3 regions of the Ruegeria sp. BE1 genome follow, and region 3 is predicted to be linked to each of the others. Evidence: riboswitches for the same ligand, from Rfam matches in the RefSeq annotation. Region 3 holds a riboswitch; each other region holds the start of a gene.
The links. A riboswitch is a leader RNA that binds a small molecule or an ion and turns the genes downstream of it on or off. The one in region 3 is predicted to bind cobalamin.
Positions count from the first base shown of each region.

Region 1: another riboswitch for cobalamin. It lies ahead of ACR0J5_RS16125 (aromatic ring-hydroxylating oxygenase subunit alpha); the one in region 3 lies ahead of ACR0J5_RS10935 (DUF1636 family protein).
Region 2: another riboswitch for cobalamin. It lies ahead of nrdH (glutaredoxin-like protein NrdH); the one in region 3 lies ahead of ACR0J5_RS10935 (DUF1636 family protein).

Region 1 covers NZ_JBQFTY010000005.1:268,408-273,602, forward strand. Annotated here, with positions in the region: gene ACR0J5_RS16115 (trimethylamine methyltransferase family protein) at 1-1,294, opposite strand, end outside; gene ACR0J5_RS16120 (LysR substrate-binding domain-containing protein) at 1,386-2,297, shown strand; cobalamin riboswitch at 2,449-2,650, shown strand; gene ACR0J5_RS16125 (aromatic ring-hydroxylating oxygenase subunit alpha) at 2,733-3,986, shown strand; gene ACR0J5_RS16130 (FAD-binding oxidoreductase) at 3,992-5,071, shown strand.
Region 2 covers NZ_JBQFTY010000005.1:221,580-226,774, reverse strand. Annotated here, with positions in the region: gene nrdE (class 1b ribonucleoside-diphosphate reductase subunit alpha) at 1-1,344, opposite strand, end outside; gene nrdI (class Ib ribonucleoside-diphosphate reductase assembly flavoprotein NrdI) at 1,326-1,739, opposite strand; gene nrdH (glutaredoxin-like protein NrdH) at 1,755-1,976, opposite strand; cobalamin riboswitch at 2,056-2,248, opposite strand; cobalamin riboswitch at 2,375-2,584, shown strand; gene ACR0J5_RS15920 (metal ABC transporter ATP-binding protein) at 2,912-3,670, shown strand; gene ACR0J5_RS15915 (metal ABC transporter permease) at 3,663-4,565, shown strand; gene ACR0J5_RS15910 (metal ABC transporter solute-binding protein, Zn/Mn family) at 4,562-5,195, shown strand, end outside.
Region 3 covers NZ_JBQFTY010000003.1:161,522-166,716, forward strand. Annotated here, with positions in the region: gene ACR0J5_RS10920 (FecCD family ABC transporter permease) at 1-131, opposite strand, end outside; gene ACR0J5_RS10925 (ABC transporter substrate-binding protein) at 133-1,080, opposite strand; gene ACR0J5_RS10930 (ABC transporter ATP-binding protein) at 1,099-1,884, opposite strand; gene ACR0J5_RS10935 (DUF1636 family protein) at 1,881-2,237, opposite strand; cobalamin riboswitch at 2,339-2,538, opposite strand; gene ACR0J5_RS10940 (DUF3299 domain-containing protein) at 2,640-3,428, shown strand; gene ACR0J5_RS10945 (GMC oxidoreductase) at 3,501-4,958, shown strand; gene ACR0J5_RS10950 (hypothetical protein) at 4,955-5,195, shown strand, end outside.

The DNA.
Region 1 (5,195 bases), on a different contig from region 3:
TGTGGGCGCAGCCCAGGAAGTGACCACCTGCATCCACCTCGCCGTAGGCGTCGCGGGCAAATGCATCTTCGCTTGTGTCCAGCCCCTGGCTGAGCACTTTCTGGTAGGACCCCAAACGGTCGGCATCCATGATCAGCTTTTCAAAGCCGGTGCACAGGCCCCCTTCGAGCCAACCGGCCGAGTGCAGAACGAAATTGGCACCTGCCAGCATGGTCGAATGCATCGAGTCGGCGGATTCGTAGGCGGCTTGCGCATCCTCGATCTTGGAGGCGGTCAGCGAGCCGCCGCAGCGCAGGGGCAGACCGGCGCGGCGGGCCAGCTGGCCGATGGCGTAGTTCGAGATCACCGGCTCGGGCATACCAAAGGTCGGTGCGCCGGACTTCAGCGACATGGACGACAGGAAGTTGCCCAGAACAAAGGGCGCACCGGGGCGCAGCAGTTGCACATAGGCGCAGACCATCATCGCCTCGGCCATCGCCTGTGCGACGCTGGCGGCGGTGCTGACTGGACCCATCGCACCGGACAGAATGAACGGCACCACGATCAGACCCTGACCGCGCGACGAATACACCCGCGCCGATTCCGTCACCACGCGGTCCACCAACAACGGAGAGTTGGTGTTCACGTTGCCCATGATGACGCAGTTGTCTTCCATGAAATCCGCGCCAAAGACAATCTCGGCCATGTCGACACTGTCCTGCGCGCGGCTCATCTCGGTGATGGCACCCAGATGCGGTTTGTCGCTGAGCGTCATGTGGGCGAACATCATGTCCAAATGGCGTTTGCTGACCGGCACGTCACAGGGTTCGCAGGTGACAAAGCCACCGTGGTGCAGGTTCGGGTGCATGTAGGTCAGTTTGACCAGCTTCTCAAAAGACTCGATATCGCCATAGCGGCGGCCGCCTTCCAGATCACGCACGAAGGGCGCACCATAGACCGGGGCGAACACCTGATTGCCGTCGCCAATGACGACCGAGCGTTCGGGATTGCGGGCGACCTGAGTAAAGCTTTTGGGGGCCTTGGCGCACAGGCTGCGAATCCACTGGGCATCGGCGCGAACTAGATCGCCTTCGATTCGTGCGCCCTCGCGGCGCCATAACTCCAGTGCCTCTGGGTCGTCGCGAAACGCAATCCCGACCTCTTCGAAAATCCAGTCGACCTGTGCCTCAAGGCGCTGCAGATCCTCTTCATTCAAAGGATCAAAAAACGCCAAGCGTCGCTGGATATAGGGGGATGCCGGAACTGAACCGGCCTCTGAACCGCGGGAACGGGATTGACGCGCGCGCCGAGCCATTGTGAGCTACTCCATTTTTTCGCGCGACTTTAACGATTGAGGGCCGGGTTGTGACGCTTGTAAATTTGAATGGTTAGCATAAAAGCAATTTATGCAAGAACTCTGGAAGCTCCTTGGCTCACCCCGCCATCTTGTCGTCTTTGAGGCGGCCGCTCGCCTGCAATCCTTTACGCGCGCCGCTGAGGAGCTGAACGTGCAGCAACCCGCCGTCAGCGTCGCAATCCGTCGCCTGGAAGAGGGGTTGGGCACGCCGCTTTTCACCCGCAGCCATCGTCAGGTTGTTCTGACCAGCGCCGGACAACGGCTTTTGGCTGATGTCACGCGCGCCTTTGAGCAGCTGTCTTTGTCAGTGACATCCATTCAACAACTCAACCAGACGGGATATGTGACGCTCAGCGCATCTACGGCGTTTAATAACTATTGGATTATGCCGCGCCTTGCGGAATTGCAGAAACGCTATCCCGGCATTGATTTGCGCCTGCAATCCAGCGACCGGGAACCCGATATCGATGCCGAAAACATAAGCCTTGCGATACGGCTGGGCAATGGGGACTGGTCGGGTTGCGAATGTGCATTGATCGCGCCCGAGGTGATCTATCCCGTCGCATCGCCGCGTGTCATGGCAGCAGCGGTCGATCTGCGCAGCCTTCCGAACCTGTTGACCCAGCGGCTCATCCATCTGGAAGAACCGATACGGCAGCGCCCAAGCTGGAGCGAATGGTTCGCGAATTTTTCAATCCGCACCGCTGTGCCGAACACAGGCCTTCGCCTGAATGATTACGCTCTTGTGCTTCAGGCCGCCATGGCCGGAGAAGGGTTCGCCTTTGGATGGAAACACCTGACGGACAGGCTGGTCAAACAGGGGCTTCTTGCCGCAAAAGCCGATTGGCAATGGGCCACGGGTAAGGGATTTTATCTGGTCTGGTCCAAAAAGACCCCCCTTTCGGATGATGCGCAAAGGGTGAGGGATTGGATCTTACATAAAGTTGAGAAATCCCAATAGCCCCAAGCGGCGGCAAAGCGCGACACAGGGGTTCGGTGGCCTGAGGCCCGAGAAACCCGGCCCCAATATCCGTGCAGCGCCGTCAAAAAATCATCGTGTCAGTTTTTCAGCATAAAATGTCGCATTTTTTCCAGCGGCCAGAAGGACCCCGGCTAGGGTGCGCGTGTGAGGTGCTGCCGCCCGAGACCCGGGCGGTGGATAATTGGGAAGTCGGTGAAATTCCGCCACTGCCCCCGCAACGGTAACGAAGGTCAGGCTCGGCAAGAACCACTGGGACGAGGATCCCGGGAAGGTGCCGAACCGGGTGAAAGCCCCTTCCAAGTCCGGAAACCAGCCTTGCAGATATGTCAAACCGCGGGTGGCGGTGGGGGCGCATGTTCCGGACGCGATCCTCGCGCGGCTCCGGGCTGGTCTTCTTTGTCATCTGCCCAAGCAATGCCGCGGGGCGCGGCAGGAGAGCCAGAAGTGAGCAACATTCAAAGCCTGTTGACACGTCGAAACCCAGCCTATGCTCTGGAGCAGGCGTTTTACACGGACCCCGATGTTTTTCGGACCGACCTTGAGGCCATACATTACCGCCAGTGGCTGTTTGCCATTCCCGCTTGTGAATTGGTGAAAAAGGGCGATTACGTTACCTATACCGTGGGCGCCTACCGCGTGATTATCGTGCGCGGCGCAGACGATCAGATCCGGGCTTTTCACAACACCTGCCGCCATCGCGGCTCGGTTATTTGCAAGGCGGCAAAGGGCAATGCGCCGAAACTCGTATGCCCATATCACCAATGGACTTATGAGTTGGATGGTTCGCTTCTTTGGGCGCGGGACATGGGCCCCGATTTCGATCCCAAACAACATGGGTTGAAAACCGTGCATTGCCGCGAACTGGCCGGTCTTATCTACATCTGTCTTGCGGATGAGGCCCCCGACTTTGACACCTTTGCCAATATCGCACGCCCCTATCTTGAGCCCCACGACCTGAACAACGCCAAGATCGCGTTTGAAAGCACCATCGTCGAAAAGGGCAACTGGAAACTTGTCTGGGAAAACAACCGTGAATGCTATCACTGTGGCGGCAACCATCCTTCGCTCTGCCGGACTTTCCCGGATGACCCCTCTGTAACCGGGATCGAAGGCGGCGAAACCCCCGCCTTCATGCAAGACCACTTCGACCGGTGCAAAGCGGCCGGCATGCCTTCGCAGTTCTATCTGCATGATGACGGCCAGTACCGTCTGGCGCGGATGCCTCTTAAGGAAGGGGCGGAAAGCTATACGATGGACGGCAAATCCGCCGTGCGCCGGTTTTTGGGCCGCGCGCCCTTTGCCGATGCCGGGACGCTGCTGAAGTTTCATTACCCCAGCACATGGAACCATTTCCTGGCCGATCATTCGATTGTCTTCCGTATTACTCCGATCAGCCCAACCGAGACCGAAGTCACCACCAAATGGCTGGTCAACAAAGAGGCCGTCGAGGGCACAGACTATGACCTAAAGCGTCTGACCGAGGTTTGGATGGCCACCAATGACGAAGACCGGCAGGTGGTCGAGGACAACCAGCTAGGTATCAACAGCCCGGCCTACGTGCCGGGACCCTATTCAGGCATACAGGAATCCGGGGTGCTGCAGTTTGTTGAATGGTATTGCAACACGCTGGCGAATCATGTGGCCCCTGACGTCATGGCTGCGGAGTAACGGGGATGAAAGACCTCAATACAGTGGCCCCGGTCTGGCAGGATAGTGAGATGCTGGAATGCGTCTCGGTCGTGCCTGAAACGCCCAATACGGCCAGCTTTACGTTTCGGGCCCCGTCAGGCGCGTTTTTCGCCTATCATCCCGGCCAGTTTCTGACGCTGGAAATACCAGCCCCCGACCAGCCCGGAGGCGTCGTGCATCGCACTTATACGATCTCGTCCTCTCCATCGCGGCCGCGCTCTGTCACGGTTACTGCCAAAGCGCAGCCCGACAGCATTGGAACGCGCTGGATGCTGGACAACCTGAAGCCGGGCATGGGAATCAGGGCCATCGGTCCGGCTGGCCTGTTCACCAATGTGGAAAGCCCGGCCCGCAAGTTTCTGTTCATCTCGGCAGGCTCGGGCATCACGCCGATGATGTCGATGACCACGTGCATGTGGGATGAAGGGCGCGATCTGGACATCGTTTTCATCAACTGCGCCAAACGCCCGTCCGAGATCATCTTTCGCCAACGTCTGGAACAGATGGCCAGCCGAACGCCCGGTCTGGATCTGAAATTCGTTGTGGAAGAGGCCGACCCCTACCGCCCCTGGACTGGATATCAAGGCCAATTCAACCAATTGATGCTGGGCCTGATGGCTCCGGATTATCTGGAACGTGAGGTGTATTGCTGCGGTCCCGAACCCTTTATGCAGGCCGTCCGCGATGCCCTGACCGGTTTGGGATTCGACATGGGCAGCTACCATCAGGAAAGCTTTGGCGCGCCTGTGGAAACGGTGGCCGATCAGCCGGAACTGGACGATCTGGTACCAGATGACGGGGCAACTGCAGAAATCCATTTTGCAACTTCTGACGTCATCGCCAAAGTGTCGGAAACCGAAACCATTCTGGCCGCAGCGCGGTCGGTTGGCCTGAACATCCCGTCAGGCTGTACCTTTGGGGTGTGTGGCACCTGCAAGGTCAGGAAAACGGCGGGCGAAGTTCATATGGTCCATAATGGCGGGATTTCCGAGGATGATATCGCGGATGGGTACATCCTTGCCTGTTGTTCGAACCCCATCGGCAAAGTCGCTGTCGAGGTCTGACGTCAATCATAGCGGTTTACCTTTTACGCCTGCGCGGGACACCCCGCGCAGGCGCATCCGTTTTGGCTTTTGTCGCAGATCAGACAACCCTGTCGCAAACTGAACAGTCCAGGTAGAGTGATCG
Region 2 (5,195 bases), on a different contig from region 3:
CGAGTCAATCGCCGACATCTCAGACACTGCCGTCAGTGCGCGGATCGCAGCGCCAACAGTGCGGCCCAGATCGCCGCCATCCATCGTCTTGGCGATGTTCAGCGACCCGAGGTTGCACGAGATGTCCGTGCCCAGATGCGCATAGCTGAGGTCATCATTGAATTCCGACGCCTCATTCACCTGCAGGATTTCCGAGCACAGGTTCGACATGTTGATCCGGCCCGCGATTGGGTTCATCCGGTTCACCGTGTCCTCGAACATCACATAGGGATAGCCGGATTCGAACTGAATCTCGGCAATGGTCTGAAAGAACTCGCGCGCGTTGACCTTGGATTTGCGGATGCGTTTGTCATCCACCATCTCGTGATATTTCTCGGTGACCGAGATTTCCGAGAAGGGCACGCCATAGACCTTTTCCACGTCATGCGGTGAGAACAGGTACATATCGGCGTTCTTTTTCGCCAGTTCAAAGGTGATGTCGGGGATGACCACGCCAAGGCTGAGGGTCTTGATACGGATTTTCTCATCCGCGTTTTCGCGCTTGGTGTCGAGGAACCGCATGATATCGGGGTGGTGCGCGTTCATATACACGGCCCCAGCCCCTTGCCGCGCGCCCAGTTGGTTGGCGTAGGAAAAGCTATCCTCCAACAGTTTCATCACAGGGATCACGCCCGAGGACTGGTTTTCGATCCCCTTGATCGGTGCGCCATGCTCGCGGATATTGGTCAGCAGCAGCGCCACACCGCCGCCGCGCTTGGACAGTTGCAGGGCCGAGTTGATGCCGCGCCCGATGCTTTCCATGTTGTCTTCCAACCGCAGCAGAAAGCACGAGATCAGCTCACCACGTGACGCCTTGCCCGCGTTCAGGAAGGTTGGCGTGGCGGGTTGGAACCGGCCATCCAGAATTTCCTCCATGAAGGACAGGGCCAGCGCCTCATCCCCGCGCGCCAGTGCCAGTGCGGTCATCACAACGCGGTCTTCGTACCGCTCAAGATACCGTTGCCCGTCGCGGGTTTTCAGAGTGTACGAGGTGTAATACTTGAACGCGCCCAGAAAGGTCGGAAACCGGAATTTCTTGGCATAGGCCGAATCCCAGATCTGACGCATGAAGTTCTTGGAATACTGGTCCAGAACGGCCGCTTCGTAATAGCCTTCGGACACCAGATAGCCCAGCTTTTCATCCAGCGAGTGGAAGAACACGGTGTTCTGGTTCACATGCTGCAGGAAATACTGCCGCGCGGCCATGCGGTCTGCGTCGAACCTGATCTTCCCCTCACCATCGTAAAGGTTCAGCATCGCGTTCAGCGCGTGATAGTCCTGCTCATTTACGCTGCTGTCGAGCATTGGTGTCTCCCTAGTTTTTCAAGCCCGGCGCGGACGCGGGCGATGTCGGTGTCAGTGCCGGCCAGCTCGAAGGAATAGAGCAGCGGAACGTTGCATTTCTGGGCGATGATGCGACCGGACATGGCGTAGGTCGCACCAAAGTTGCGATTTCCAGCGCCGATCACCCCGATGATCCCGGCGCGGCGGGCCGGGTCGTTCAGAAACCGGATCACCTGTTTCGGAACCGCCCCGCGCCCCTCGCCATCGGCATAGGTCGGGCAGATCAGAACATAGGGGCCTTTGGGGTCAGGCAGCGGGTCCATCCCGGTCGGAATGCGGAAAGAGGTCAGCCCCAGCCGCGTCACAAAGCGGTGGGTGTTTCCGGATTTCGATGAGAAATAGACCAGCGCCGGGATCGGCGCGGTCATGGATCAGGCCAGCTGGGCGATCATGTCGGGGCGAAAGCCCGACCAATGTGCGCTGCCAGCGACCACAACGGGGGCCTGACGATAGCCCAGCTCGGTCACGTGGGTCATGGCGCTATCGTCCTGAGTCAGATCGACCACATCATAGGCGACGCCCTTTGCATCCAGCGCGCGGGTGGTTGCGGTGCATTGTACGCAGGCGGGTTTGGAATATACGGTAATGCTCATGTCGTCCTCTGTCCTTTAATCAAAGTCGAGGACGCTGCGGGGAAAATGCCCCAGAACACGCCCCCGAACCCTCCGTTCGTGGTTATCATTTGCGCCCGGCAGGTCTCCTGGCTTGCGGATCGTGGTTCGGACTGGCCTTCCCAAAAGCACGCTTTCAGTGGCGTGTCCAGCCGAACGATCCGCTTACAGTTGCGGGGGCAGCGCCGGTTTTTCACCGGTTTCCCTCTTAGCTTTCGACAGGAATCGAAAGAACCGAAGCAACTGTATATAGAGTTTGGTTGCCACTTCTTGTCAATATATAGGGTGAAGGTCCGATAAATTTCTTTTTCGCACAAAACGTGCCCCAGCCACAAAATGGTGAAGTCCTAGTGTGATCTCTTGTCGAATCAACCCCGTTTGTGTTTTGTCGCCGTGATGGTTCCCTGACCGCGATCTGCGGGACGGGATAAAAGGGAATACGGTGCGGCGCTTTTCATGCCAAATCCGTAACTGCCCCCGCAACTGTAGGCGGTAAGCGACCCGAGATCGTCCACTGGGCCAAAGCCTGGGAAGGATCGGGACAGCGTTGACCCGCAAGTCAGGAGACCTGCCATCCGATTTTAACGTAGCTGGGCGGGGTGTCCCAGAGGGAGTAGACAGTGTTTCAAACGGTCCATGCCGTAAAAAGACGTGTCCTTGCTTGCCCCCCGACCAATCGGAGGAGCCGAGGCCTATGTCAGTACAAAAATCTCCTGTCCCATATGGTGGGACACACGGGGTAGACGCCTTTCCTGTGGACCTTCCTATGCGCGCCGTTGCTTGGAGTGCGCATCAATGATCAGGCGCGCCATGACCAAGTGGGGCCGGTGCCTGACTGAATATAGTGTGATAGCGCAGGTTGCGGGTGCATTGGCACTGTCGGCGCTGTTGTGGCTATCGATCTACGCGGTGATCTGATGACAACTGTTCTGCAACTGCGCGACCTGACGCTTGGATATAGTGATCTGACGCTGTTTCGCCGCCTCTCGATGGATATTGAGGCCGGAACCACCCTTGCGGTGCTGGGCGCCAATGGCTCTGGCAAGAGTACGTTTGTCAAAATGATGCTGGGCCTGATGGACCCTCTTTCCGGCAGTCTGCACTGGCCGCAGGGACGCCCGCGCGAAATTGGCTATCTGGCGCAGATGACCGAATTCGACCGGCGGTTTCCCATACGCGTGCGGGATCTGGCCGCGATGGGTGCGTGGCGCGGGTTTGGATTTCGGTCCGGACTGGACAGCGCGGCGCGGGATCGGATGACCGCCGCCTTGGATGAGGCCGGTGTTCTCGATATCGCGGACCGCCCCCTGCATATGCTGTCGGGTGGCCAATTGCAGCGAGCGCTGTTTGCGCGGGTCATCATGCAGGACGCCCCGTTGATCCTGCTGGACGAACCCTTTGCCGCCGTCGACCAATCCACCGAGGAGCATCTTTTGAAGATCATCCGCCGTTGGCGCGACGAAGGCCGTGCAGTGGTGTTGGTCGTGCATGATCTGTCCTCGGTTCTGGATCATTGCAGCCATGCCCTGTTGCTGGGCGGACAAGAGGCAACGCACGGGTCGGTCAATGAAGTGCTGACCCCACATCGGCTGGTTGCACAGGGCTATATGTCGGAAAGCCAGGCCTCATGGATGTTCCGCAACAACTCCCCCGCATCGGAGAGCGCATATGTTTGATCTTTTCGCCGAAATGTGGAGCTTTGCGTTCATGCGCCGCGCTTTTGTGGCGACAACGGTTCTGTCGGCCTCGGTCGCGCCGGTGGGGGCGTTCCTTGTTCTGCGCCGCTTGTCGCTGGCGGGTGAGGCGATGGCCCATGCGATTACGCCCGGCATCGTTATCGGCTTTGTCACGGCGGGCCTGTCGGTCATGTCGCTATTGGTCGGTGGGCTGATTGCGGGCGTAGGCGTTGCCATTCTGACCGCGTTTCTGGCGCGCAGAACCATCCTGCGCAGCGATGCCAGCCTTGCATCTCTCTATCTGATCGCGTTGGCGGTGGGGATCTTTATCTTGTCGGCGGCCGGGTCTGCGGTGCCGCTGAAAAGCTTTCTCTTCGGCTCGATCCTTGGGATTGACGATGCCTCGATGTTGCTGGTGGGCGGGGTTGCGACTGTAACGCTGGTGGCGTTTGCCTTTCTTCTGCGCCCGCTGATCGTGAGCACATGCGACCCGGTCTATTTCGAAACCCAAACACGCTGGCCGTGGCTGGTGGATCAAGGTTTCATGCTGCTGCTGGTTTTGAACCTGCTGGCCGCGTTCAAGACGCTGGGTACGTTGATGGCTGTCGGTCTGATGATCCTGCCTGCAACGGCGGCGCGCTATTGGGCCAGCACAATCACGGCGCAGCTGGTTTTGGGCTTTGTCTTTGCCCTGTCCAGCTGCTGGATCGGGCTTAGCCTGTCCTACCTGTTTCCAAACACGCCCTCGGGCCCGGCCATTGTGCTGGTGGCGGGTGTGTTCTTTCTGATCTCGGCCATTTTCGGCCCCCTTGGGTTTGGCGGACGGCTGCGCAAATCGTCCGTTTCAAAGAGCGTCCCCCTTGCGCAAATTCAACAGGAAGAGAGAGCAAAATGACTCTTATTAAATCCCTCTACGCCGGTATTGCCTCGGCGTCCTTTGCTCTGGCCGCATTTCCGGCTGCAGCTGCTGACGAAGACATCCAGATCGTCGCCAGCTTTTCAATTCTGGGCGATATGGTCGAAGAGGTCGTAGGCGATCTGGCCACGGTGACAACCATCGTTGGCCCCGATGCCGACGCGCATGTCTATCAGCCGTCGGTTGCCGACGCCAAGGCCGTCGCCCAGGCGGACATCATCTTTGTCAACGGTTTGGGATTTGAAACCTGGTCCGACACGCTGATCTCGGAATCCGGGACCGAGGCCACCGTGCATGTCGCCACCGATGGTATCACTCCTGTGAAGGTGGACGGCGAAATCGATCCCCATGCCTGGAACGCGTTGACCAATGGCGTGATCTACGTGACCAACGTGGCGGATGCGATGAAAGCGGCCATGCCCGAACACGCTGATGAGATCACCGCCAACGCGGATGCTTACATTGCGCAGCTTGAAGCTCTGGACGCCGAGACCAAAACCAAACTGGCCGATCTGCCGGCAGATCGCCGCACAGTTGTCACCGCGCATGACGCGTTCGGCTATCTGGCGGATGCCTACGGCCTGACCTTCCTGGCGCCCGTTGGTATCG
Region 3 (5,195 bases):
CCGGTGCCCAGCAAGACCGCCTGCAACGCATCCGAGGCGGGGATGGGCGTGGTGCCGTAGACCGTGGAAATCAGCAAGAGGGCGGCCAGAATGACCGCCCCCAGCACGAGCATAACGCCCAATCGGGTCATATCAGTTGAGGCCCGGGTGCATTGCCTTGGCCATTTTCGAGATCGCCTCGATATTTGCCGGTCCGGGGGTCAGTTCCTCGTACCGCAGGCCGATCCAGCGTTCGTTCTTGACCGCGTCAGTCTGCGACATCACCGGATGTTCCTGCAGGAACTTGAACGTATCCGCCGCGCCATTGCCGGTCTGATAGTCCAGCAGCACCAGGAATTCCGGGTTCGCGGCGGCCACGGCCTCCCACGAGGTGCGGCCCCAGCTGGTGTCCATGTCATGGGTGACATTCTCACCACCCGCAGCTGCAATCATCGCGTCGGGGATGGCGAATTTGCCAGCGGTAAAGGGCGCATCTGCCGGGCCGTCCAGCAGGAAAACGCGGGGTTTGGCGACATCGGCGGTTTGCGATTGAATCGCGGCCAGTTCCTCTTTCCAGCCAGCGACCAGCGCCTCGGCCTTGTCTTCGACATGCATGACGGTGCCCAGACGCAGAACGTCGTCAAACAGCAGGTCCATGCTGGCCTCGGGGCGGTCCTTGTCCAGATGCACGCAGCTTTCCGTCAGGATCATGGTCTTGATGTCAAAGGGTGCAAGCGTGTCGGGGGTCACGTCACCGCCCGGCTTCATGCCGTAGTACCAACCGGCAAAGAACAGATCGGGCTCTACCGCGACCAGGTTTTCAACGGTCGGGTATTTCGGGGCCAGCTCAGGGATGTCACCGCGCAGAGTGTCAAACTCGGGGCTGGTTTTGTACCAGCCGGTGATGCCGGTCAGGCCCACGATCTTGTCCTGCAGACCCAGCGCAAAGGCCATGTCGGTCATGTTCATGTCATGCACGACCAGACGCTCGGGCTGGGTTTCAAAGACCAGCGGTTCGCCGCAATTGTCGACCGTGACCTCATGTGCCGAGGCACCGCCCGCAATGGCAGCCACCATAGCCGCAGACCAGAGATGTTTCATATAGAATAGTTCCTTGGGTTAAGTTGAAATGGGTGTTCTTCGGATATCCAGCGCCGGGATCATCCGGCCTTCGTGCTGAAAGCACAGGTAATCCACGCCAAACGTGTCGCGGACCTTATCTGCGGTCAGCACCTCGGCGACGGTTCCGAAACTAGTCAGGCGTGTGGATTTCATCAGCGCCACATGGGACGCAAATTCGGGGATCATGACCAGATCGTGGACGATCATCACCACCGTGATCCCCAGCTCGGCCACCAGCGACAGCATCCGTCCCTTGGCGTCCGGGTCCAGATGGTTGGTGGGTTCGTCCAGAAACAGCAGGGACGGATTCTGGGCCAGCGCGCGGGCGATATGCGCCCGCTGACGCTCACCCCCGGACAGTTGCGCCATGCGCTTGCCCGCCAGAGCGCCAAGATGGGTCAGGTCGAGTATCCGGTCCAGTTCAGCCGCGTGTTCAGCCGCAGACCGGTCGGCCCGGATCGGGATCTGGCCAAGGGCCACATAGTCGCGCAGTTCCAGCCGTCCGTCGGGGTATTCCTGCTGGCTGACAACGGCGATCATGCGGGCGCGTTCGGTGGCCGACATCTGTTTCAGGCTGCGCCCGCCGACGCGCACATCGCCCAGAACCAGATCAGCCGCACCGCATAGCAGGTTCAGCAGCGTTGTCTTGCCTGCCCCATTGGGCCCCGCAATGGCCAGAATTGCCCCTTTGTCCAATTCGAACGAGACGCCCTGAAGCAGGACATCCCCGTTCAGGGCGTAATACTCCAGGTCTTCAGCAACCAAAAAGGGAGGGTGAGTCATGGTCGCCCTCCAAACTCCAGTCGCGGCATGCGGGACAGCGTCTTGGTATAAAGCGCCCGAGGCCGGTCCGTTGCGCTGGTCCAGCCATCAACGCTTTGCTGGTATTGATGGGCAAAGGTGGCCAGCGCGTCGATGTCGCGCTGCGTGCGGATGTCGCCGAACAGGTATTGCGCCTTGCCCACCGCCTGAAACCCAACCGTTATTGGCCGGGCACAGCCTGCCATACAGTCCACGGTGCGCACCGCAAACCCCACAGGCAGCTTATCTGCAAGCGCTGTTTGAATGGCCTCTGCGCTCAGTTCACCTTTGCAGGTCGTGCAGATCAGAATGACATGATCAGATTTTTCCGACATCCTCAGGCCCGCCCGTCAACAGCGGCCACAGAGTGTATCGATCGTCGAAACACGCGCCAGTCGTGTCATCATAGCCTCCTTCCAGGACGCCCCGCCCCGGGTTGGTTGAACATATGATGGCAGGTCTCCTGACTTGCGGGTCGTGGCTTTGCCATCCTTCCCAGCCGCCGGGCCAGTGGATATTTGGCATTGCTCACCGCTTACAGTTGCGGGGGCAGTTACGGATTTGGTGCCAGATGGCAAACCGCACCGTATTCCCTTTCTCTTCCCCTTGCGGGGAACCATCGTCAGATGGACTGCCCCAGTTCCTGCGATGGGTCAATGATAAAGTTCTCAGTTTGACAGTTTCCGGAGTGGGCGGGCGCAGATAAACTCTGCGCGTGCCCGCGGAAAGAGGCTGGAATGATCCCGTCTGATCGGTACAGTCGGGACATGCGCAATTGGGTTCACATTCTGGCCTTGTTGGCCCTGGGCTGGTTCGGCACTGCGGCCGCATCGGGCCAGGTGTTGGATTGGTCTGAACTGCCAGATCCCGCTGCCCAGAATTACGAGGACCCGTTTCGCGCCCTCACGCCCGAACAGTTCGATGATGTCATCTTTGCCCTGCGCCTGCGGGGCAGGTTGCAACAGGGTGCAGGCAGCGACGAAGAGCGCCGGAAATGGCAGATGCTTTTAACAGAAACCGAGGCCGCCCTGACCGCCGATGAAATTGATGTGGATTGGCTGCTGGATCAGGTGCAGGCGGTCACGCAGCGCCGGGATCATGCAGGATCTGCGGGCAATCCCGATCTTGATGGCCAGACCGTCACGCTGATGGGGTTTGCCATCCCTGCGCCGCCGGATGCAGATGGGCAGAGTGTCGTCTATCTGGTGCCGCAAAGCGGGATGTGCAGTCATCTGCCCGCGCCGCTGCCCAATCAGATGATCCGGGTCCGGTTGAATGTCGACTGGACGCCCAGCCATGTCCATCAGCCCGTTCGGTTGACCGGAACGCTCAGCATTGATCCGTCCGCGCAAAACGTGATGGTTGTTGACGGGATCATGCCCATGCGCGCGACGTTCCTGCTGGAGTCCGATCACGTCGAAACCCTGACCGTGCAGGAGGAGCAGTTGAACTGGACCCAAAGCACCAAGGATCACTTCCGCAAGGCAAACCGGCGCAAAAGTGGTGGCGCGCAAACTGCGGACTAAGGGTTGCGTCCCAGCGTTTTGTTTATTTGACAAAGCCCCGCGCGCCGTTACCCTGAGACATCTTTTTCGTGTATGAGTAACGTGGTTCGCGCCTCGCCCGAGGCCGTGGTTGAACAGATGAAACGCATTGACCTTGCACAGGTTGCGTCCCGGCATTGGGATGTTGTGATCGTTGGCAGCAGCTTTGCGGCAATGTTCTTTGCGCATGGTTTACCGCCCGATCTGGATGTGCTGATCGTCGAACAAGGCGGCATGCGCCCCCATGATGCGCAGCTGCGCGATGGCTGGCGACCGGGCGAGCCGATCACACAGCGCAACACATCCGGTTTGCGCAAGGACTGGCTGAGCTTTATCACTTTTGGCGGAAACTCGAATTTTTGGTGGGGGGATACGCCTCGGTTCCATCCTGATGATTTCCGTTTGCGCAGCCGGTTTGGTGTCGGGATGGACTGGCCCTTTGGGTATGAGGACATGGTCCCGTATTATGAACGTGCCGAAACCCTGATGGAGATCGCAGGCGGCGGGTCTGACCATATTCTGCCGCGCGACAAACCCTTTCCGCATCCTCACCACATACTATCGCGCGCCGATCAGGTGCTGCAGGCCCATAGCAATGCGTGGGTGCCGCTTCCGACCGCGCGGGCAAACGGGGGGACGCGCCCGACATGTTGTGCAAATGGCGTCTGCGGCATTTGCCCCATCGATGCAAAATTCACGATCCTCAACGGGTTTGAGCATCTTGCGCATCCCCGCGCCCATTATGTGCTTGAGACCGAGTTCCGAGAGATTGTCCTTCAGGGTGGGCAGGCCACCCATGGGGTGCTGCGCGGCCCGGATGGTAAGGACATCCAGGTTCAGGCCAGTGTCTTTGGGCTGGGGGCCAATGCCATTTTCAACGCGGCAATTCTGTTGCGGTCCGGTGTGACGTCTCCGGCGCTGGGCCGGTATCTGAACGAAGAGGCCTCGCAAACCGTTGTGATCGATACGGCTACGCTGAAAAACTATTTTGGCGGAACGTCCGAGACGAGCCACGGCTATCACTTTTATCACGGTATCGACCGCTCCGAGGCGGCGGCAGTGCTGATCGAAAGCTCGAACGCGCCCGCCAATATCCGTGAGGAACCGGGTAAATGGACCAACCGTCTGGTCCTGACCCTTGTGGCCGAGGATCTGCCCGTCGCTGAAAACCGCGTTCTGCTGGAAGGTGACGCGCCGGTGATCGAATGGACGGGCCACCACTCTTATGCTTTCCGCGGCCTGCAACGCGCGCTGGATGGGTTGCCCGACATAATCCCCGATGCGCTGGATAAAATGAGCGCCGGGCGCATCCAGCCTTCGCAGGCGCATATTCAGGGCACGCATCGGATCAGTACGGACCCCGCCGAGGGGGTGGTGGATGACTATCTGCGCCTGCACGAGGCCCCGAACGTCTTTGCGCTGGGCGCCGGGGCGTTTCCGACCTGCTCACCGGCCAACCCGACCCTGACCCTGTCGGCATTGTCGCTGCGCGCAGCCGGGGTGGTGCGATGAAACTGTCGAGACGCAGCGTATTGTTGGGGGGTGTGTGTCTGGCGGCAAGCGCGGGCGGGCTGGCGTTTGCCCTGCGACCGGGCGGCGTTGCAGCCCATGCTTCGGAGGTCATCGCGCGTGTCTACGGGGCCGAAATCGCAGCCCACCCCGCCGCGCAGGAGTTTTGCACGGCCTATGAGGCTTTTGTGATCGCCAAAGGTCTATCAGGTCAGGCGGTCAACACTGTCTTCAACCTCC